One region of the Cobetia sp. SIMBA_158 genome, then DNA from elsewhere that is predicted to be linked to it. Evidence: predicted binding sites of a transcription regulator. Region 1 holds the regulator's gene; each other region holds the start of a gene.
What was found. Region 1 encodes sigma-54, which starts transcription at its own class of promoters, with help from an activator protein. Its sites were predicted from a motif close to TGGCACNNNNNTTGCTNT; they were not measured.

Region 2: a site for sigma-54 is predicted at 1,106-1,123, ahead of R2R70_RS10930 (NarK family nitrate/nitrite MFS transporter). Genes of this name have one in related genera too.
Region 3: a site for sigma-54 is predicted at 5,917-5,934, ahead of glnA (glutamate--ammonia ligase). Genes of this name have one in related genera too.

What each region holds. Positions count from the first base shown of each region.
Region 1 is NZ_JAWJYL010000001.1:55,900-63,503, reverse strand. Features, by position in the region: gene lptC (LPS export ABC transporter periplasmic protein LptC) at 1-651, shown strand, start outside; gene lptA (lipopolysaccharide transport periplasmic protein LptA) at 760-1,338, shown strand; gene lptB (LPS export ABC transporter ATP-binding protein) at 1,342-2,082, shown strand; gene R2R70_RS00250 (RNA polymerase factor sigma-54) at 2,316-3,764, shown strand; gene hpf (ribosome hibernation-promoting factor, HPF/YfiA family) at 4,425-4,733, shown strand; gene R2R70_RS00240 (PTS sugar transporter subunit IIA) at 4,743-5,213, shown strand; gene rapZ (RNase adapter RapZ) at 5,351-6,286, shown strand; gene R2R70_RS00230 (HPr family phosphocarrier protein) at 6,273-6,542, shown strand; gene mgtE (magnesium transporter) at 6,926-7,604, shown strand, end outside.
Region 2 is NZ_JAWJYL010000006.1:6,427-14,030, reverse strand. Features, by position in the region: gene R2R70_RS10940 (CmpA/NrtA family ABC transporter substrate-binding protein) at 1-162, opposite strand, end outside; gene R2R70_RS10935 (ANTAR domain-containing response regulator) at 213-788, opposite strand; gene R2R70_RS10930 (NarK family nitrate/nitrite MFS transporter) at 1,351-2,709, shown strand; gene R2R70_RS10925 (hypothetical protein) at 2,831-2,998, opposite strand; gene R2R70_RS10920 (GNAT family N-acetyltransferase) at 3,185-3,634, opposite strand; gene R2R70_RS10915 (hypothetical protein) at 3,659-3,997, shown strand; gene dbpA (ATP-dependent RNA helicase DbpA) at 3,987-5,387, opposite strand; gene R2R70_RS10905 (hypothetical protein) at 6,520-7,604, shown strand, end outside.
Region 3 is NZ_JAWJYL010000005.1:300,639-308,242, forward strand. Features, by position in the region: gene R2R70_RS10680 (coniferyl aldehyde dehydrogenase) at 1-1,455, shown strand, start outside; gene rnk (nucleoside diphosphate kinase regulator) at 1,462-1,875, opposite strand; gene R2R70_RS10690 (WYL domain-containing protein) at 2,063-2,953, opposite strand; gene typA (translational GTPase TypA) at 3,618-5,426, opposite strand; gene glnA (glutamate--ammonia ligase) at 6,069-7,475, shown strand.

The DNA of each region.
Region 1 (7,604 bases):
TGGCTGATGCTGCTGTTGCTGCTCGTCGGTGGCGTGCTGGCGCTGATCGAGCAGCGCAACAGCCTGGAATCGACCGTCAATGTCGAGGTCGACAGCAGTGAGCCGGATTACTATCTCGACGGGGCAGACATGACACGCTTCGATGCACGCGGCGTGGCGATCCAGTCCATGACCTCGCCGCATATCGAGCACACGCCAGGCGATGACGTGACCCGGGCGCAGACCCCGAAGATTCGCACCAACGACAGTGAAGACCGCCGCTGGTATGCCACGGGTGACAGTGGCGTGTTGAGCGCCGGCGGCGACACCTTCACCCTCAAGGGTGATGCCAGACTGCGCCAGCCCGATGACCGCTGGACCCTCGATACCGATGTCCTGCACTACAGCCGTGATCAGAATCGCGCCTGGAGTGACGTGCCGGTCGTGATCACCCAGAATGGCCAGCATGTCGAAAGCGACAGCTTCAGCGCCGACCTCTCACAGGATTCCGCCGTGCTGCAGGGCCGTGTTCGCAGCGTCCTGCAACCCGGCACAGGCCAGAGCGAGGCCAGCAAGGAAGCCGAGCGCATCGACTCGGGCGCCGACAGCACCACCTCCGATGATGGGCGCGTCAACAGCACCTTCGAGGCAGCGCCTGCCAGCGGTGAATGAATCCGCCGGGCTGGCCTTCACGCCATGACCCGCGCCGCAACACCTTCTTCTCTGCCGCTCGATGGCATCATTGCTCGGGCGGCGACCCCGTCATGCCAAGGAGCCACCATGACTTCCACGACTCGCAAGCCCTTGACGGCCTGTCGCCAGACCCTCAACAGCGGTGTCATGGCGCTCTGCCTGGCACTGGGCATGTCCACCTTCGCCCCGGCCGCCATGGCGCTGGACAGCGATGCCAGCCAGCCGATCAACATCGCCGCGGACGCCCTGTCGCTCGATGACAAGGCCGGTACCGCCACCTACACCGGCCAGGTGGAGATGCGCCAGGGCAGCATGAAACTCGATGCCAGCCGCGTCGATATCAGCCGCGCCGGCAGCGGCGAGATCTCGCTGGTCAAGGCCACCGGCAAGCGTGCCTACCTGGAACAGCAACCCGCACCCGACGAGAAGCTGGTCAAGGGCTGGGCCGACACCATCCGCTACCATGCACTGGAGCGCCGCGTGGAGCTGGTCGGCAACGCGCGTCTCGAGAAAGGCGATGACACCTTCGAAGGCGGCTACGTGGAGTACTTCCTCGACAAGCGCCAGGTGAACGCCAACAACAGCAAGACGGCACAGCAGACCGAAGGCGGTCGCGTGCACATGACTCTGACGCCACGCGGCGCCAATGCCAGCAAGGAAAACTGAGTCATGACTGCTGCTACTCCGCGTACGCTGAGCGCTCGCCATCTGGCCAAGGCCTACAAGGGCCGCAAGGTGGTCAAGGACATCTCGCTGGAGATCCGCCAGGGCGACATCGTCGGCCTGCTGGGCCCCAACGGCGCCGGCAAGACGACCTCGTTCTACATGATCGTCGGACTGGTGCGCGCCGATGCCGGCAACGTCTCCATCGATGACAAGGACCTCTCCGCTGCCGCCATGCATCAGCGTGCACGCGCCGGCATCGGCTATCTGCCGCAGGAAGCGTCGATCTTCCGCAAGCTGTCGGTGGCCGACAACATCATGGCGATCCTGGAGACCCGCAAGGACCTGGATCGCAATGGCCGCAAGGCACGCCTTGAAGAGTTGCTCGAGGAATTCAGCATCACGCACATCCGCGCCAGTGCCGGTATGAGCCTGTCCGGTGGCGAGCGTCGTCGGGTCGAGATCGCCCGTGCACTGGCCACCGAGCCGGACTTCGTGCTGCTCGATGAGCCCTTCGCCGGCGTCGACCCCATCTCGGTGGGCGAGATCAAGAGCATCGTGCGCCAACTGCGCGACCGTGGCATCGGCGTGCTGATCACCGACCACAACGTGCGCGAGACACTCGATATCTGTGACACCGCCTATATCGTCGGCGATGGCCAGATCATCGCCCACGGTGATGCAGACTCCATCCTGGCCAACCAGCAGGTGCGCGACGTCTACCTGGGCCACGAGTTCAAGCTCTAGGGACTGCGGCTGCGCTGAGTCCTCGCGAGGTAAAAGCTTCGAAAGCCGCTGCGTGATTTTATCGCGTAGCGGCTTTTTCATGTCTGACATCAGACGCATGCATGACGTCCATACCACCTTGGTGGAAACATGGCATGCAAGTTGCTTTAATATTCACGGCAACCACTTGTCAGTGCCCCAAGTCACGGTATAGCGTAGTAAGCACGTTCCTTTGCCGTGAATTGACTGACTCCATGAAACCCACCCTGCAACTCCGCCTCGGCACCTCGCTGACCATGACGCCGCAGCTCCAGCAAGCGATCCAGCTGCTGCAGCTGTCGACGCTCGACCTGCGTCAGGAGATTCAGCAAGCCCTCGAGTCCAACCCCATGTTGGAGCTCGACGAGGACTACGAGTCGCTGGATGTCGTCGAGACACAGGATTCAAGCGAGATCTCCACTGCCGACTCCTCGAGCGAGATTCCCGAGGAATACCCCCTCGACAGTGACTGGTCGGACCTCTACCAGGACCACGCCGGTAGCCTGACCAGCTCCGGCAGTGGCAGCGGGAGTGAAGAAGGGCCGGACTTCGATCGCAATACCAGTGTCGAGAGCCTGCAGGACCACCTGCGCTGGCAGCTGGCGATGACCGACCTCGATGGCCGTGAACGCCAGATGGCGGAGAGCCTGATCGATGCCGTCGACGGTGCCGGCTATCTGAGCCTGTCACTCGACGAGCTGGTCGATGGCCTGCGCGGCCAGGGCCTGCCCGGCCTCAAGGCCTCCGAACTCGAGCAGGTATTGCTGCGTCTGCAGCAGTTCGACCCGACCGGCGTCTTCGCCCGTGATCTGCGCGAATGCCTGCTGCTGCAACTGGCACTGCTGCCGGATGACCTGCCGCTGCTGGCGCAGGCGCGCCGCCTGGTACGTCAATTCCTCGAGGCACTGGGCAACGATGATCGCAAGCTGCTCAAGCGCCGCCTGAGCCTTGACGATGACGAGCTGGATCACGTCATTCGTCTGGTGCGTGCGCTCGATCCGCGTCCGGCATCCGCTTGGGGCGAGCCCGCCAGCGATTACGTGATCCCAGATCTGCTGGTGCGCCATACCCGCCATGGCTGGCAGGTCGAGCTCAACCCGGAAGCGCTGCCCAAGCTGCGCATCCAGCCGGAATACGCCGCACTGATCAAGCGTGCCGACAAGTCCGCCGACAACACCTTCCTCAAGGACAACCTGCAGGAAGCGCGCTGGCTGATGAAGAGCCTGTCATCACGCAATGACACCCTGCTCAAGGTCGGCCGCGAGATCATGGCACGCCAGATCGATTTCCTCGAGCAAGGCGAGGAAGGCATGAAGCCGCTGATTCTGGCCAACATCGCCGAAGTGGTCGAGATGCACGAATCGACCATCTCGCGGGTCACGACCCAGAAGTACATCCACACCCCACGCGGCGTCTTCGAGCTCAAGTTCTTCTTCTCGAGCCAGGTCGGTGGCAGCGGCAGTGGCGACGCCCACTCAAGCACCGCCATTCGTGCCCGCATCCGCAAGCTGATCGCGGAAGAGCCGGCCCGCAAGCCTCTCTCCGACTCGCGGCTGGTCGACCTGCTCGCCAGCGATGGCATCGAGGTCGCACGCCGTACCGTGGCCAAGTATCGCGAAGCGATGGGCATCCCCTCCTCCAGCGAGCGCAAGCGTCTGGCCTGACGCGTCACCTGCGGCTGCCATGCCCTGCTTTCACCTCCACAATGGCAGCCGCCGCCAACCTCAAGCGCTGGATTTTCCGCTCATCAGCCTCTGACTTCGCGGGTAGCGGTACGCCTGTCGTACGCTCTGTCATGCCGTCAACCGCTCATCAATTGCCCGTCATGGGCCATGACGGCGCGCAGGATGACGGTAAAAAACCGCCGTTCCGGCAGCGTCATTCACCGTCAATCGCATGTTTTTAAAGTCACTTTTGCGCGCATTGCACCTGGATGACACCCGGAGAACCTCCCGGAACGCCGCTTGCTCCACGCAATCGAAGCGCCTGAAAGGCGACGTACATGCAGGGATTGGCGACGAAAACCCGCCTTCTTGCGCGTCTTTCACGCACCACCCATCAGACGTGCCCTTGAAGTCCACTCCGACACCCCTCACTGAGTTGAAGACAAGCACTGAGCCACGATGCAGCGCAGCGTTGATCTTTGCGCAAAGCTTGGGCATTGTCGGTACAGACGCTCACGACTTCTGACGCCACTGGCAAGGGTGCGAAAACATCGCCAGACGGTGGCCGTCAAGCCTGTTGCAGAGCGTCCGATCAGGGTTTGCTCGTAGTCAAAAAGGGTTACAATTGAATGGCAACCCGCTGGATAAAGGAGCGTGTCCATGCAAGTGAATATCACCGGGCATCATGTGGAACTTACCGATCCTCTCCGCGATTACGTCAACGAGAAGCTCGCTCGCCTCGAACGGCATTACGACAACATCACCAATGTTCAGGTGACACTGTCGATCGAGAAGGAGCGCCAGCAGGCTGCCTGCACCTTGCACGCGGCAGGCGCTGACCTCCACGCCCTGGCAGAAGACCCCAACATGTACGCTGCCATCGACGCGCTCGCCGACAAGCTGGATCGCCAGCTGGTCAAACACAAGGAAAAGTCCCAAGCTCGCTCTCAGGGCACCGGGACCCGTTGACCTTCAGCCATGACACTTGATCAGATCCTTCCCCCCGAGCGCACGCTGTACGGTGTCCCCGGGGGGAGCAAGAAGCGGGTGCTTGAATTCTTCAGCACCTTCATCGCACAGAACATTCCCAGCCTGGATAGCCAGGAAGTCTTCTCGCGCCTGATCGGGCGCGAGAGACTGGGGTCGACCGGCATTGGCCACGGTGTGGCCGTGCCCCATGCACGCAGCCCGCATTGCAAGACGCCAATCGCTGCGTTTCTGAAGCTCGGTGAACCCATCGACTTCGATGCCATCGACGGAGAACCCATCGATCTGCTGTTCGTGCTGCTGGTGCCTGAGGAAGCGGATGAGACCCATCTGACGCTGCTCGGGCAGGTCGCGGAATTGCTCAATTCCCCGACCAATCGCTCGGCCCTGCGCCAGGCAGACAGCCAGCGTGCACTCTTTGAGGCATTGACCCAAGCCATCGCCGAATTACCGGCGCGCTGAATGACAGGCCCGGACATCGTCCGGGCTTTCGTCTTGCTGGCCTTCCATCGGCCGACGTACAGCGCACTGATAGCGGGCAGCCTTCTGCCCCACCCCTGCATTCTTTCGACGTTGACCTCGCCCTTGGAGAGCACTTCATGAAGATCGTGATCATCAGCGGCCGCTCCGGCTCCGGGAAATCCATCGCTCTCCAGGCGCTGGAAGATATTGGCTACTACGCCATCGACAATCTGCCCGGCATGCTGCTGGCGCCACTGGTCGATCAGCTCGAAAAGGACAGCCCGGCGCGCCGGCGCATCGCGGTCTCCATCGATGCCCGCAACCTGCCGGAAGCCTTGACCCGCTTCCCCGAATTGCTCGACAACGTCCGCCAGAGCGGCATGGACGTGCAGGTCGTCTACCTGACCACCGATTCGCGAGTGCTGCTGGAACGCTACTCGGCGACCCGTCGTCGTCACCCTCTGACGCGCGACAATGACCACACCCTGGCCGAGGCCATCGAGATCGAGCAGAAGACGCTCGCTCCCATCCGCCAGAAGGCCGATCTGGTCATCGACTCGACCAACCTGAGCGTGCATGACCTGCGCTCGCGCATCACCGAGCAGGTCGCCCAGCACAGCTCCCGCCACCTGACGCTGACCTTTGAATCCTTCGGCTTCAAGCATGGCGTGCCGACCGACGCCGACATGGTGTTCGATGCCCGCTGCCTGCCCAACCCGTACTGGGACATCAATCTGCGCGGTGATACCGGTCGCGATGACAGCGTGGCCGAATTCCTGCAGCGCTACCCCACCGTCCAGGCGATGCATGACGATATCGCCGGCTGGTTGGAACGCTGGCTGCCCGCCTATCAGGACAGCAACCGCAGCTACCTGACGGTGTCCGTAGGCTGCACCGGCGGCCAGCATCGCAGCGTCTACCTGTGCGAGCAGCTGGCAAGCTACTTCGCCGAGCGCCTGCCTGAGGTGCGCCTGCGTCACCGCGAGCTGGGCATTCATACCGCGCTGAGCAACGCGGGTGAGGCGAGTGATCAGCAAGAGCATCAGCAGGAGCATCGCGATGGCCTCTCGTGAGCTGACGTTGACCAACCGCCGCGGGCTGCACGCCCGCGCAGCCACCAAGCTGGTCAATTGCTGTGCGCCCTATTGCGCGACGGTGATGGTCAGCCATGGCGAGCGACGCGCCAATGCAGCCAATGTGATGGCATTGCTGATGCTGGCCGCGCCCTGCGGCACCACGCTGCTGATCGATGTCGAGGGCGAACAGGCCGATGAGGCGATGCTGGCCATCGAGGCGCTCTTCGAGGCGCGTTTCGAGGAAGACGAATAACCGCCACTGACAGCGCTGTGGATTTGCGCTGTGCGCTCAGCCTTCCTCCCTCAGCCAGCTCGCTTCTTGGTCAACTATCTTTTCGGCCCGCTCGCTTATCGGCCAGCCCCCTCTGGCGGCCCCCTGGCAACACCATTAACTGCTCATGCAGGATGCCTAGCGCCTGTTCCTGCACCGGTTCCTGCGCCTGTCCTTGCACCTCCCCTTATACCTATCTCTGCACCTATCCTTGCGCTTGGCAGCCATGTAACGCTGCTTTTGCGCCAGTGGCGGGACGCGGATTGTCCTTTCGATAAGAAACACTGTTTTCTTTTGTCGACGCGCCCCCCTACGCCAATGGTAGAATCAGCGCTGTCCTTCATGTCGACAGGGGAAGCCGACAGATGAGCAAGACGTCTCGTAAACTCAAGCCAAGACTTGATCGCCTGTCACAGGCGCTGGAAAGCGGCGAGCTGGAACAGGCAAGACGCATGCTCAATCGCGGCCTCGCGCCGGTGGACGTGGCCCACCTGCTGGAATCCTCGCCCCCCAAGGAGCGTAATCTGCTCTGGGAGCTGGTCGATGCCGAGCTGCAGGGCGATGTCCTTCAGTACCTTGGCGAAGACATCCAGACCGACTTCCTCAAGGACATGGACGCCGTCGACGTTCTCGCCGCCACCGAGAACCTGGAACCGGATGATGTCGCCGACATTCTGCAGCGCCTGCCGAATGCGGTGATTCTCGAAGTGCTCGACTCCATGGAGGCGCAGGAGCGCCTGCGCGTCGAAACGGTACTGTCCTTCCCGGAGGACACCGCCGGCGGCCTGATGAACACGGACACCATCACCATTCGTCCGGACATCACCCTGGACGTGGTGCTGCGCTACATTCGCCGCCACGAGCGTCTGCCCGACTCCACCGATACCCTGCTGGTCGTCTCACGTCGCGATGAATTCATCGGTGCCCTGCCCATCAATCGCCTGCTGGTCTCGGACCCCGGCGTCACGGTGCGCGAAGTGATGGACACCGACAGCGTGGTGATTCCAGCCCTGATGCCGGAAACCGAAGTCGCCTCGCTGTTCG
Region 2 (7,604 bases), on a different contig from region 1:
ATCACGCAACGCCGCCCACGAGGGTTGCCACTTGAGTGTCACCGCCAGCCCCTCCTCGCGGAAAAGCCCCAACTGCTCAGCGACCACGAAGGGCGCGGCATCATTGAGTGGCATCAGGCCCAGCGTCAGCTGATGGCCATTCAGGGGTACATCTGTGGGCATCACGCACACCTCTTGAACGATCGAGAGAGAAGGACAGTACGGCGACCGGCTCAGCGCCGACGCGCGGCCTTGAGCAGCTCATCGGCCAGCTCATGCAGGGCCAGGCGCCGGTTCATGGCGGTCTTGCGCAGGTATTGGTAGGCGGCATCTTCACTGAGCCCGCGCGTCTCCATCACCACGGCCTTGGCGCGATCGACGCTGCGCCGCTGCACCAATGTGGTCTGGGTGCGGTTGAGCTCCCCCTTGAGCGCACGGTGCGCCTCGAAGCTGGTGATGGCGACCTCGACCATGCTGCGCACCATCGCTGGCATGACGTGGTCCACCACATAGGCCGAGACACCGGCGCCGGCCGCCTCACGCACGAGGTCCGGGGCATCTTCACTGGCCAGCATGATCATCGGCTTGGGATAGCGTCGCCCCAGCTGGCCGAGATGTTCCAGGGTGTCGCGGCTGGGCAGGTCGGCGTCGATGATCACCGCATCGGGCTGATGCTGCTCGACCAGCGCGTGCAGGTCCTCGTGCTCGTCAACGCGCAGCGCCACCTCGAAGCCAGCGCTCAATAGCGCCTGCTCCAGCGCGGCGGAGCGCTCACTGCGGACATCGACGATCAGCACGGTCACGGGCATGTCAGGTTTCCTTGGGTCGGGCATGAGACTTGCCGTACACCCAAGCAGGATTCGTGCCGCAATCTGGTGCAACCCTGTGGCCAAAGGCCTTCAGAGCGGCCGAGCCGAAAGCGTCGCTGCACTGCAATGAGGCACGCGCCGTCCCGACCCTCCCAGCGCCAGTCGCGTGCGCCAGACTGGTACCTCGCGCCTTGCTGACGCACCGCCAGCGCGCATCGAGCGCGCATCCAGCCCGGGACACCGCCTGCGCGCGCCAACCCACCGCCCTCGCCAAGCCATTGATCTTCTGGGACTTGTCCCGCCCACACCCCCGCAACTGGCGCGCTACTTGCTTTGTTCCTGTCACTTGCCGCACAGACGCTCTGCTGCCGGCAACCATGGCATCACCGACTGCTGCCATCGCTATCCATGACGTGGACCAGGCTCTTCGGAGTACGAGTGCGTCGAACCAGGCCCCTCAATGACGAGGCGCCCTCGCTGTCGTTCATTCACAGCCGTTCGACCACTCGCCGAGCACACCTGACTTCGTGCCCGGCACCGACGCTGAATCAGGAGCCCACTCATGGATATCCGCAACAAGGCCAGCCGCATCCGGCTGTTCAGCTTCAACACTCCGCAAATGCGCGCCTTCCACATGTCGTGGTTCGCCTTCCACGTCTGCTTCTTCGGCTGGTTCGGCATCGCGCCGCTGATGGCCGTGGTGCGTGACGACCTTGGCCTGACCAAGACCCAGATCGGCAACACCATCATCGCCTCCGTCGCCATCACGGTGATCGTGCGCCTCGCCATCGGCGTGCTGTGTGATCGCATCGGGCCACGCAAGGCCTACACCTGGCTGCTGTGCCTCGGCTCGCTGCCGGTGATGTGCATCGGCTTCGCCGACAGCTTCGAATCCTTCTTCCTGGCCCGTCTGGCCATCGGTGCCATCGGCGCCTCCTTCGTCATCACCCAGTACCACACCTCCGTGATGTTCGGCCCCAACGTGGTCGGCACCGCCAACGCCACCACCGCGGGCTGGGGCAACCTGGGCGGCGGCACCACCCAGATGCTGATGCCGCTGGTGATGGCCGGCCTGCTGATGCTGGGCGTCGAGCAGACCCTGGGCTGGCGTCTGGCGATGGTCGTGCCGGGCATCGTGCTGTTCCTGACCGGTATCGCCTACTACTTCTTCACCCAGGATGCGCCGGACGGCAACTTCAGCGAGCTGCGTGAGCGTGGTGAGCTGCCCAAGGCCGAGAAGGAATACAGCATGCGCGCCACCTTCGGCGCGGCGGCACGCGACATTCGCGTCTGGGCCCTGTTCCTCGTCTATGGCGCCTGCTTCGGGGTCGAGCTGACCATCAACAACGTCGCCGCCATCTACTTCTTCGATCACTTCGATCTCGATCTTGCCACCGCCGGTCTCATCGCAGGGCTGTTCGGCCTGATGAACCTGTTCGCCCGCACCCTGGGCGGCGTGTTCTCCGACCTGTTCGCCCGCCAGTCCGGCCTCAAGGGCCGCGTGCGCTGGCTGTTCATCGCGCTGCTGTGTGAAGGCGTCGCGCTGGTCGGCTTCGCCCAGATGGAAACCCTCGCGGTGGCCATCGGCATCATGCTGGTCTTCAGCCTCTTCGTGCAGATGGCGGAAGGCGCGACCTTCGGCATCGTACCCTTCGTCAATCGCAAGGCGCTCGGCGCGGTCGCCGGTATCGTCGGTGCGGGCGGCAACGCGGGCGCTGTCGCCGCGGGCTTCCTGTTCCGCAGTGAGGAGCTGACCTACCAGGAAGGCCTGATGTACCTGGGCATGGGCGTGATCGTGATCTCGCTGTTCGCGCTGCTGGTGCGCTTCAGCGCTGCCACCGAAGCCGAGGAAAGCCGCGCCTACGACGCCGCCGTCGCGGACCGTAAGCAACAGAGCGAGCAGCAGCCCGCCTCGGCATAAGCGGATTTCCTTCTCCCCGAGCCAGACACAAGAAGGCCCCGCCTCATGGGAGGCGGGGCCTTCTTGTGTCTGATGACAGCTCAGGTCAGCGGGGACTCATCGCAGCGCTGACAGCCAAGCCTCAGCTATCGGTGGCGTTCTCGACGCTATCGCCGGCTTCCTCGACGGCGTTGTCCATCTTCTCACCGGCCTTCTCCATCGGGCCTTCGTCCTCGCAACCGGCGAGCGACAGGCCACCGAGACCGAGCATGGCAATCATCAGCGAACTACCCAGAGTCTTGAGCTTCATGATGTCTCTCCTTGAATCATCGGTCGGAATGACGCGACAGCTGCCATCACACACAGGCTGCCACGTGGTGTTACCCATGACATGGAGCGGGAGCCTTGCCGTTTCAAGGGTCACGCAACGCCGAGTTGCCTGTTGCTGATCAAAACCAATCGCTCAGGGCTGTTCAGGACACCCGCGCAAGGCTGCTCAGATACCCAGCTCAGAGAAGGTATCGGGAAACTGCACTTCACCGCCCAGCCCCTCCAGATAGTCCGGCAGCAGCTCGAAGGCGACGAAGGAGCCCGGCACGTCGTCATGATGGCAGTAGAGCCCGTAATGACACGCCGGATGAAAGCCCAGGTGGGTATAGAAATCTGCATGGCCTGCCGCCACCACGGCCCCCGCCCCCAGCAGCCGACAGCGCTTGACCGCCGAGATCACCAGTCGCTTGCCGATGCCGTGACGCTGATGCTGGGGCAGCACCGCCAGCGGCGCCAACGCCATCAGCACGCGGTCCGGGTAGCCGGAAAGCTCCACCCGCGACACCATCACATGCCCCAGCAGGCCGCCCTCACCTTCACTGAGGTGGCGGCCCGTCTCCGGGTCGGTGACACGCTCGGCCACCAGCGAGATCTGCGCCAGATTGCCTCGACGCAATCTATCACCCAGGCGCGCTTCACGATGGCCGGCAAAGACGGATTCATGAATGCGGTAGATGCGCTCATGATCAATGAGACGTTCTTCACGAATGCGAAGATTATCAACGGCGTTGGCAGTCATCACGAGGTACCGAATCAGCGCCCTGATGGTCAGGGACGTTACCTCAAGCTTAGCCACCGCCCGCAGCGGCTGCGAGCGTCAATCTGCTGCTCAAAAAGCACGATGCCCGCCGTGGTGGCGGGCATCGCTTGGGGTGATATCAAGGTCGCATGGCAGATGAAAAGCCTGGTTCAGTCCCTCTCAGGCTTCTCGCCGCTACCGGTCAGGCACGTCAGCGACGCTGCCCGCCTCAGCTCTTGAGACGACGCGCGCGGAAGGAGCGCCCCTTGAGCTTGCCGTTCATCAGCTGGGTGAGTGCCGACTTGGCGACATCACGCTCCACGGCGAGGAAGGTGGTCCGCGCCAGTACCTTGATCTTGCCGATCTTGCTGCCTTCCAGGCCGCCGTCACCGGTCAGCGCGCCGAGGATGTCGCCGGGACGCAGCTTGTCCTTCTTGCCACCGTCGATCTGCAGCGTCGCCATGCGCGCATGGAACGGCTCGCGCGTCAGCATGCTTTTCGAGGGCAGCGGCTCGGCTTCCAGCGTCTGCTCGAGGAATTCACCCAGCTTGGTCAGGCGATAGTCTTCCTTCTCGGTGTACAGCGTGCAGGCAATGCCGGAGCTGCCGGCACGGCCGGTACGCCCGACACGGTGCACGTGAGCGTCGAGGTCACGCGCGATCTCGTAGTTGAACACCGCATCCAGCGCTTCGATATCCAGCCCGCGCGCCGCGACGTCAGTGGCCACCAGAATCGAGGTGCTCTTGTTGGCGAACATCACCAGCGTCTGGTCACGCTCGCGCTGTTCGAGGTCACCGTGCAGCGCCATGGCACTGAAGCCGTGCTCATTGAGCGCGTCGCTGACTTCCTGCGCCTGACGCTTGGTGTTGCAGAACACCACGCTGGATTCCGGGCGGTACTTGAGCAGCAGGATACGTAGCGCCTCGAAGCGCGCCTCGTCATCGGCGACACGGTGGAACAGCTGACGGATGCTGCTGTCATCGTGGGTGGAGGCCACCTCGATGCTGACCGGATCACGCAGCATGCGCTCGGCGATCGGACGCACGCCATCGGCGAAGGTCGCGCTGAACAGCAGCGTCTGACGCTCCTCCGGGGTCTCGGCGACGATGGCATCCAGCACCTCGGCGAAGCCCATGTCGAGCATGCGGTCGGCTTCATCCAGCACCAGGGTATTGAGCTCGACCAGGCTCAGGCTGCCCTTGCGCAGATGCTCATCCACGCGCCCCGGCGTGCCGACGATGATGTGCGCGCCGTGTTCCAGCGAGCCCAGCTGCGGGCCGAAGGGCGCGCCGCCGCACAGAGTCAGCACCTTGACGTTGTGCAGGCCGCGCGCCAGACGACGGATCTCGCCGGCAACCTGATCGGCCAGCTCACGTGTCGGACACAGCACCAGTGACTGCACACGGAAGCGCGAGACCTTGAGGCGTGACAGCAGCCCCAGGCCGAAGGCAGCGGTCTTGCCGGAGCCGGTCTGGCCCTGGGCGATGACATCGCGGCCTTGCAGCATCGGCGGCAGGCTCTGCGCCTGAATCGGCGTCATGGCGTGATATTCGAGCGTGGCGAGGTTGTCGAGCAGCTCGGGCGCCAGCGCCAGAGAGGCAAAGGCAGGGGTGGCGGTGGCGTCAGTCACGGGGACATTCCTTCAATCGATGAACAGGCACGAGCCGAACGGGCTTACGCGCGGGCGCAGAGCATAGCAGAGCGTGGCCACTAACGCCTGCCACGGATGCCAGCGCCTGATACCGGCTCCCCAGGCGAGATAGCCTTTTTGAGCAACGCCCTCTCTTGCCCGCCAGACTCACCTCTCAGCACACCGTATGAGCCAGCTCGAATGTGACTCAACTCAAAGCATGATTTTCGTCACGACAGGATTCGATTCCCGCCAAATATCATTTATTAATTATCGTTAATTAAACAAAATGGCCAACGGTCAGTTGGCATGTCACGAAATACAATTTCAGTCGGTGGCTGAGTCGCTGCATATTTCACGCCGTGCATTTCCTGCAGCGCACTTCACGAAAATGGCGCCGACATTCGTGACGGGATAATCATCACGACGTTCTTGTTATCTACCTCAGACTATCAGTGCCAATGACACACCAGGATTGGCGCATACCGAGATGGGCCCACCCCCATGCCGGGTATGAGGAATGCCACCTCTCATCAGTGATGTGCTGCTGGATACCGCTCGGCTACTGCTCGGCTGCCGCAGTGGTGCCGCTGCACGCCCAGAGGCTAAACCTGAATCGATATCATGAATATCAATGACATGCAGATAGCGAAATGCTGTCTGTGTCGCACAGGCGTTTTCGATCTCGGGGTGGTCTCCCGAATTGGATCGTTGCAAGCGTACTGACAGCTCGTGCGAAGCCGGTCATCACTCTGACCATGAAGCCGGTCATGAAACCGGTCATCAAGCCCGGCGCAAGGCACAGGTCGCCGGCACTCAGAACCGGCACTCAGAACCGGCACTCAGAACCGGCAACACCATGGAAACACCATTGACGTGAATCCTGCAGCTTCATCGCCACAATTCACGTCACCACGTGTATGCAAGTTGCTGTAATAGCACGTCAAAGAGCAAATGATATCGCACGGACAGGCGATCTTTGCCACCCGCAACACCACGGTCACCGCTGCCCCGACAACAGGGGAGCAGCAATAGAGCGGCGCAGTCTTCAAGCCGCCAGCTGTCAGAGGGGATCACACCTCTCTACCGAAACAGCCACAAGATGTCACTACGACCCAGGGAGAAAAACGACATGAAGGACCTCTCAAGAATCACGGGCTACGGATGTATCGTGGCCGGTGTCGGCCCGGCAGGCATGGGATTTCTGTTCAATGCCCTCAAGACAGGCCAGATCACGACACTGGCCCGCCACGGACTGTTGATTCTCGATGCCGGCGGCACCCACGCCGGCGGCAAGCTTGGCGCAGGTCGGCTGGGCGAATATCGCATCACCGCCAATTCGGTCGGCGATGTGTTCCTCGACTGCCTGCGCGACCCGGCACTCGCCGACGTGCTGGCCCCACTCGAAGGCGAACCCTGCCTGGAGCGAATCCGCGCCGATCCCTACTCCTCCCCGCGACTCGATGAGATCGGCGAGCTGCTGGAAGCCGCCAGTGCCCTGGTATTGGCGCACATCACCGCCCTGCCAGGCGTCGAGATGTGGTGCGGCACCAGCCTGGACACGCTGCAGTACCTCGACGGCAACAGCATTCTGACCCTCTCGCATGAACCGGAAGTGGCCCAGCGCACGTCGCGGCTGCGCACCGAGAACCTGGTGCTCAATCTGGGCGGCCAGCAGTGCCCGGAGCAACTGACCCAGAGCCTCAATCGTCAGGGGCTGACGCCGTCGCGGCGCGCACGCATCTACAGCGGCGATGAGCTGTTGCGCATGCCGCCGGGGCAGCTGCGCAGCCTGCTGCTGCCGCGTCTGCGGCGTGGTGGTCGCGTCTGTGTGGTGGGTGGCTCGCACAGCGCCTTCTCGATGCTCGACGTGCTGGCCGACGCGCTGCGCAATACCCGCGTCAAGGAGATCACCCTGCTGCATCGCTCACCGATTCGGCTGTTCTTCGAGAATGCCGAAGAAGCGCGCGCCGCAGGCTATCACTACGATGCCGAGCGCGATGTGTGCCCGATCAGCGGTCGCATCAACCGCTCCGGCGGGCTGCGCTACCGGGCGCTGGCCATCGGTCAGGAAATTCTGGCCACCGGCCGCATCGAAGAGTGCGCGATGGACATCCAGCTGGTACAGACCGGCCCCGGCAGTGCCCAACGCCTGGAACTGGCCAGCGAAGTGCTCGCCGACGCGCCCATCGTGGTGCAGTGCAACGGCTATCAGCC
Region 3 (7,604 bases), on a different contig from region 1:
CCCAGTGCCGACGAGCGCCAAGCCTGGCTGACTTCGCTGCGTGATGCGCTCAAGTCACACGAGGAGGCCCTGATCGCGGCGATCAGCGCCGATTTCGGTCACCGCAGCGCCCATGAGACGCGTCTGGCCGAACTGGTACCGAGCTACGAAGGCATTCGTCATGCACGCCGTCACCTGAAGGGCTGGATGAAGCCCTCGAAGCGCCATGTCAGCGCCGCCTTCCAGCCGGCCTCTGCGCGCGTCGTCTATCAGCCGCTGGGCGTGGTCGGCATCATCGCGCCCTGGAACTATCCCCTCTATCTGGCGATCGGCCCCTTGATCAGCGCCCTGAGTGCCGGCAATCGGGTGATGATCAAGATGAGCGAGTTCACCCCCGAGACCGCCGAGGCGCTGCGCGTGATGCTGCTCGATGCCTTCGATGAGGTGCAGGTGGCCGTGGTGATCGGTGAGGCCGATGTGGCGGCGGCCTTCTCGGCCTTGCCCTTCGACCACCTGTTGTTCACCGGCAGCACGGCGGTCGGCAAGCATGTGATGCGCGCCGCGGCGGACAACCTGACCCCCGTGACGCTGGAGCTGGGCGGCAAGTCGCCGGTGATCATGTCGCGTGAGCTGATGGCGGATGAGGCCCAGCGTCGTGAAGCGGCGGGGCGGCTGGCCTTCGGCAAGGGCATGAACGCCGGCCAGACCTGCGTCGCGCCGGACTATGTGCTGTGCAGTGAGGACCAGGTCCCGCTGCTGGTCACGGCGCTGGGCGAGGCCTTCCAGCGCTTCTATCCGCGCTTCTGCGAGACGCAGGACTATTCGCGCATCATCAATCAGCGTCAGTACCAGCGCTTGCGAGAGGTGCTCGAGGACGCCCTGGCAAAGGGCGCGACACTCAGGCCGCTGGTCGACAGCCCCGACTGGAATGACCCGGAGCTGGCCGAGAAGCGTCTGATGCCGCCGCTGGCGTTGCTTGATGTGACGGATGAGATGCGCGTGATGCAGGAGGAAATCTTCGGCCCGCTGCTGCCGATCGTCGGCCTGTCGGACCCGGGGGCAGTGGATGAGGCGGAGGGCGAGACGAGTGTGAAGGACACGTTGCTGGAGGCACCGGCGGATACGCTGTCCGTCGCGATGGCTTATGTGAACGCCCGGCCCCGGCCTCTGGCGCTGTATTACTTCGGCCACGACAAGCACGAACAGCAGCGGGTCACCGAAGGCACGCATGCGGGCGGAATGTGTCTGAACGACACCCTGCTGCATGTGGCGCAGGATGACATGCCGTTCGGCGGTATCGGGCCATCCGGGATGGGCCATTACCATGGCAAGGAAGGCTTCCAGGCGCTCAGCAAGGCCAAGGGAATCTTCGCCAAGGGGCGCATGAATGGCGCGCGACTGATGTATCCGCCCTATGCCGATGGGCCGACTGCGCGCGCCATCCATGGTCTTATCCGCCGCCTGCTGATGCGCTAGGCGCTGTCAGCGGTGCAGGTCGCCAGCACTTTCCGGCTGGTAATGCAGCGCCTCGATACGCACCTCATGCAGGCTGCCATCCGGCAGCCGCCACTCGATGAGGCTGCCGACCTTGAGGCCGAGCAGGGCAGCCCCCAGTGGCGCCAGCACCGACAGGCCATCCTGCTGGCCGGGCAGCGCGTGCGGATAGACCAGCGTGCGCACCAGAGTCTGCTGGCGGGTCAGGTCCGTGAACTCTACGCGGCTGTTCATGCTGACGATATCGGCGGGCACCTCGTGAGGCTCGACGACCTCGCCGCGCTCCAGCTCATCCTCAAGCTGTTCTGCCACCTGACGGTCGGCGGCGGAAACGTGATCAATCAGGCGCTCGAGGCGCTCGGCGTCCAGACGATTGATGATGATCGAGGGAAGTGTGGCCATGAGACCTCCTGTCAGTCGTGGTGTCAGCCCCTTGCGAGCAAGGCCTTGCGGGACACCAAAAAAACAGCCCTCCGCCGGGAAGGGCGAAGGACTGTGTGCAGAAGTCATCATATAAACTTCGCTCGGCGATGGATAGCCCATTCAGGCAACTGAGGTCAGCGCGAGGGCAGACCCGCTCACTCCCGCGTCAGGCGCTGGAGCTGACGAACAGCCAGTCAGTGATCTCGTCGCGATTGAGCACGACCAGCTGCTGGGCGCGCGGAGACTCTTCCAGATGGTCCGGATTGATGCCCAGCTCGCGCAGGACGTACTGCACCAGAGCGCCGCGTGTCGGCAGGTGCAGCTCGCCATCCACCATGCCGTGGTCCTGCTCTATCAGGCCGCGCTCGGCGGGTGTCAGGCGCGGGTCGGCGCCCAGCTTCAAGGTGACGCGCGTCTCCCAGCCTTCATCGCACTCGCGCTGGCTGCCCTCGAGGGCTTCACCGAATAGCTCCGGCACCGCGCGGAATCGAGACAGCACGAAGTCACGAAAAGCCCGGTTCTTCTCGCAGAAGGCGCGCACATGCCAGCGGCCAGCGGCGTAGACCAGCGTATGCGGACACAGGATGCGCTCCTCCCCCTGGGGAGAGTTGAGAGAGGCATAGGTCACTTCGAGACGCGCGCCCTGACTGGCGGCTTCGATCAAGGCCCTGACCACCGGCGGACTGGCGCTGCGTGACGGCAGGCGCAGGGCCTCGGTGTTTGCCTGGCCTAGCCCTAACCCGGTGAAATGCGGATTCAGATTGTCGTGATTGCCCAGCAATTGCAGGTATTCATCGACCTCACCCCGCGTCAGCATGGGGCAGAAATTCGCCGACGGACGGTAGCCCTTGATGACGGGGTCATACTCGAGATTGTTCTCGGCGACCGTCTCGCGGTAGGTCTTCATGACGCGCGAGGCTTGTTGTCTGGCGATACCGAAGGCGTTGCCCAGATGGCGCGAAGTGACTCGCCCCTCCCACAAGGCGATGATCTCGATCAGGCGGTAACGCGCCAGCGTGTCCCATGGCAGGACTTCGAGGCGTTGCTTGATGCTCATTGCTGAATCCTTTCATACGGGTCTTCTGGAGCGTATTCGTGACGCATTGCACACACCGGGCTTGGCAATGGCGACACATGGCGAGTGCTCACGAGGATCGGTAAGAGGACCCTGCTCCGGGTGGCGTGTGGCGAACAAGTCTTCGTTAACTGCAGGATATGCATAAAGAAAGCTCCGGCAGAAGATACCTGCTCCGTTGCGTTGACCCTAGTGACTGCGCATCGACGTCTCGTTTTTGCGTCGTCCAAACGCGACGCATCATTAGAATTCGACGATTTATCCTCGCTCGGTGACGTGTGATTGCGCGCTATCAATAGATCAAGACATTACGTTGCGCAGGGGCGTTGGCCGCGTGTGGCATGCTCTGAATGAAGACGCTATATGCGCAACACGAATATGCCTCATATAACCCTCATTTAAGTGTTAGAGATGCCTCAGGCCAAGGTATCGCGCAAAGTTCCCTTATTCTGCGAGCCCTAATAGCGACGCACTTCCTGCAATGACATTCATAAGTATTAGAGAGATGGTCATGCTGCCCTTTGCGGCAACAGTGAAAAGTGCTCAAACGCAAAAGACCCGCCGAGTTGGCGGGTCTTTTGCGTTTGAGCACGATGCCCCCTGCCATCGGGCAGGGGGCAGGGGGCAGGGGGCAGGCTGGGCCAGCTTACTTGCTGGCGCGCTTGCGCTCGTTCTCTTTCAGGTACTTCTTGCGGATACGGATGTGCAGCGGAGTGACTTCCACCAGCTCATCGGAATCCAGGAACTCGATCGCCTGTTCCAGGGTGAAGCGAATCGGCGGCGTCAGCACGATGTTTTCATCGTTGCCGGTAGAACGCATGTTATCGAGCTTCTTGGCCTTGGTCGGGTTCACGACCAGGTCGTTGGCGCGGTTGTGGATACCGACCAGCATGCCTTCATAGACTTCGGTACCGTGACCGATGATCAGCTTGCCACGTTCCTGCAGGGTGTACAGGGCGTAGGACAGCGCCTTGCCCGGCACCATGGAGATCATGACGCCGTTGCGACGCTCGACGCCTGCGCCTTCCTTCAGATCACCGTAGTGATCGAAGCGGCTGGTCAGGATGCCGGTACCGGAGGTCAGGGTCAGGAACTGACCACGGAAGCCGATCAGACCGCGAGACGGGATGATGAAGTCCAGACGCACACGACCCTTGCCATCCGGGTTCATGTTGGTCAGCTCGCCCTTGCGGTAGCCCAGCTCTTCCATGATGGAGCCCTGGTGCTGCTCCTCACAGTCGATGATGACTTCTTCGTACGGCTCCTGCTTCTTGCCGTCGATTTCCTTGATGATCACTTCCGGACGGCCCACGGCCAGCTCGAAGCCTTCACGACGCATGGATTCGATCAGAACGGAGAGGTGAAGCTCACCACGACCGGAGACGACGAATTTCTCCGGAGTCTCGCCCTGTTCGACGCGCAGTGCGACGTTGTGGATCAGTTCCTGGTCCAGACGCTCACGGATGTTGCGGCTGGTGACGAACTTGCCGTCCTGACCGGCGAACGGAGAGTCATTGACCTGGAAGGTCATGGAGACGGTCGGCTCATCGACGGTCAGCGGCGGCAGCGCCTCGACAGTGGCGGTGTCGCAGATGGTGTCGGAGATCGCGAGGTTCTCGATACCGGTGATGCAGACGATGTCGCCGGCAGTCGCCTTGTCGGTCTGCACGCGGTCCAGACCCATGTGAGTCATGACCTGGCCGATCTTGCCCTTACGGACAGCGCCTTCCTTGGTGATGATGGAAACCTGCTGACCCGGGCTGACGGCGCCGCGCTTGATGCGACCCAGACCGATGACGCCGACGTAGCTGTTGTAGTCCAGTGCGGAGATCTGCATCTGGAACGGACCGTCCAGCTCGACCTTCGGCGGCTCGACGATGTCGACGATGGACTGGAACATCGGGTCCATGGTGTCTTTCAGGTCTTCCGGATCCATACCGGCAATGCCGTTGAGGGCAGAGCAGTAGATGATCGGGAAGTCGAGCTGCTCGTCAGTCGCGCCCAGGTTGTCGAACAGATCGAAGATCTGGTCAACGACCCAGTCAGGACGAGAGCCCGGACGGTCGATCTTGTTGACGACGACGATCGGCTTCAGGCCCTGGGCGAATGCCTTCTGGGTCACGAAGCGAGTCTGCGGCATCGGGCCATCGACGGCATCGACCAGCAGCAGCACGGAATCGACCATGGACATCACGCGCTCGACTTCGCCACCGAAGTCAGCGTGCCCAGGGGTATCCACGATGTTGATGTGGTAGTCATTCCACTGGATCGCGGTGTTCTTCGCGAGAATGGTGATGCCGCGCTCTTTTTCCTGGTCGTTGGAATCCATGATGCGTTCCTGACCCTCGGCCTTGCGGTCCAGGGTGCCAGACTGACTCAGGAGCTTGTCGACCAGGGTAGTTTTACCGTGGTCAACGTGGGCGATGATGGCTATGTTGCGAAGTTTCTCGATCACGACGGGAACCTGTGCGGAAAATGGGCGCTCGCGTACCGGGCGCTTGTGATTTGGGGCGCATTATAGGGGGCATGGCATGCCTCCTGCCAGCATCGTGCATTCACGAGGCGAGTCAGCGAGTGCCTTCAATTGGCCTGAAGTGCCCAAATGGTTGTCTCTCAAGTCTTTTCCGCGCCCTTGTCGCGGATGAAAAAAACTTGTGAGTCGAGGCAAACATGAGGATGAAAGAAAGAAATGACCGCGATGTGATGCTGACGTGATCATCGGATGTGAGCGGAGAAATTCCCGGGATTCAGCGTTTTGCACCAATGTGGAGCAATGGCGTTTTTTGGTGCACTCAAATGATGAATCTGCACTGCGCGGCAAGAATTTTTGCACCTTGTCGGCCCATCTTTGGTCGGGTTTTCGTGCTGCATGCATGAAGATGGTGATGTTTTTTTTCAGCATATTCATGAGCTTACTGAAATGAGCGATGTGGCGTGCGCCATTCTGGCACGCTCGCTGCATTGTTAGAGCATCCTGTCTGATGGCTGGCATAACGACGCCGACCATGAGAGAAAAGGCTTACAAAATAGAGCAATAACCCCAGACAACGCTGACACCAACTGTAACCAGAGCCGCCGGCTCCATCGGAGAATTACCATGGCTGAGAAGACACTTGCCCTGATTGAAGAACACGAAGTCAAGTGGGTTGATCTGCGCTTCACCGACACCAAGGGCAAGGAGCAGCACGTCTCCATCCCGGCGCGTACAGTGGATGAGGAATTCTTCGAGAACGGTCAGATGTTCGATGGTTCCTCCATCGAAGGTTGGAAGGGCATCAACGAATCCGACATGATCCTGATGCCGGACGACGGCACTGCCTTCCTCGACCCGTTCACCGAAGACACCACCCTGGTGCTGCGCTGTGACGTCATCGAGCCGGCCACCATGCAGGGCTATGAGCGTGACCCGCGTTCCGTCGCCAAGCGCGCCGAGGAATTCCTGAAGTCCACCGGTCTGGGCGACACCGCCTTCTTCGGTCCGGAGCCGGAATTCTTCATCTTCGACGAAGTGCACTGGAAGAACGAGATGAACGGTTCCATGTTCAAGATCTCTTCCGAAGAAGGTGCCTGGGCGACCGATTCCACGCCGGAAGGCGGCAACCTGGGTCACCGTCCGCGTCTGAAGGGCGGCTACTTCCCGGTCCCGCCGATCGACAGCTTCCACGATATCCGTGCTGCCATGTGCAACACCCTGGAAGCCATCGGTCAGGAAGTCGAAGTTCACCACCACGAAGTGGCGAACGCCGGCCAGAACGAGATCGGCGTCAAGTTCAACACCCTGGTCAAGAAGGCCGATGAGGTTCAGGAACTCAAGTACGTGATCCACAACGTGGCTCACGCCTACGGCAAGTCCGCGACCTTCATGCCCAAGCCGCTGGTCGGTGACAACGGTTCCGGCATGCACGTTCACCAGTCCTTCTGGAAGGATGGCGACAACCAGTTCGCCGGTGACGAGTACGCGGGTCTGTCCGAAATGGCCCTCTACTACATTGGCGGCATCATCAAGCACGCTCGTGCCCTGAACGCCTTCACCAATGCGTCCACCAACTCCTACAAGCGTCTGGTGCCGGGCTTCGAAGCGCCGGTCATGCTGGCCTACTCTGCCCGCAACCGTTCCGCTTCCATCCGTATCCCGTACACCGCCAGCCCGAAAGGCAAGCGTGTCGAGGCGCGTTTCCCGGATCCGACGGCCAACCCGTACCTGGCGTTCTCCGCGATGCTGATGGCCGGTATCGACGGTATCAAGAACAAGATCCACCCGGGCGACGCGATGGACAAGAACCTCTACGACCTGCCGGCCGAAGAAGCCAAGTCCATCCCGACCGTGGCCGAGAGCCTCGAACAGGCCCTGACCGCGCTGGACGGCGATCGTGAGTTCCTGACCCAGGGCGGCGTCTTCACCGACGACATGATCGATGCCTACCTCGAGCTGAAGGGCGAAGACATCCAGCGCCTGCGCATGGCGACTCACCCGCTCGAATTCGACATGTACTACAGCGTCTAAGTACTGCAACGCCTAAGTACAGCAGCGTCCAAGCGCTGCAGAGGTTGAGGCAGCCATTCGCTAGCCACGCCATCTGACGGAGTGCCTTCCCGGTGAAGGCAAGCCCCGGACGATGACGACAGCAGGGCC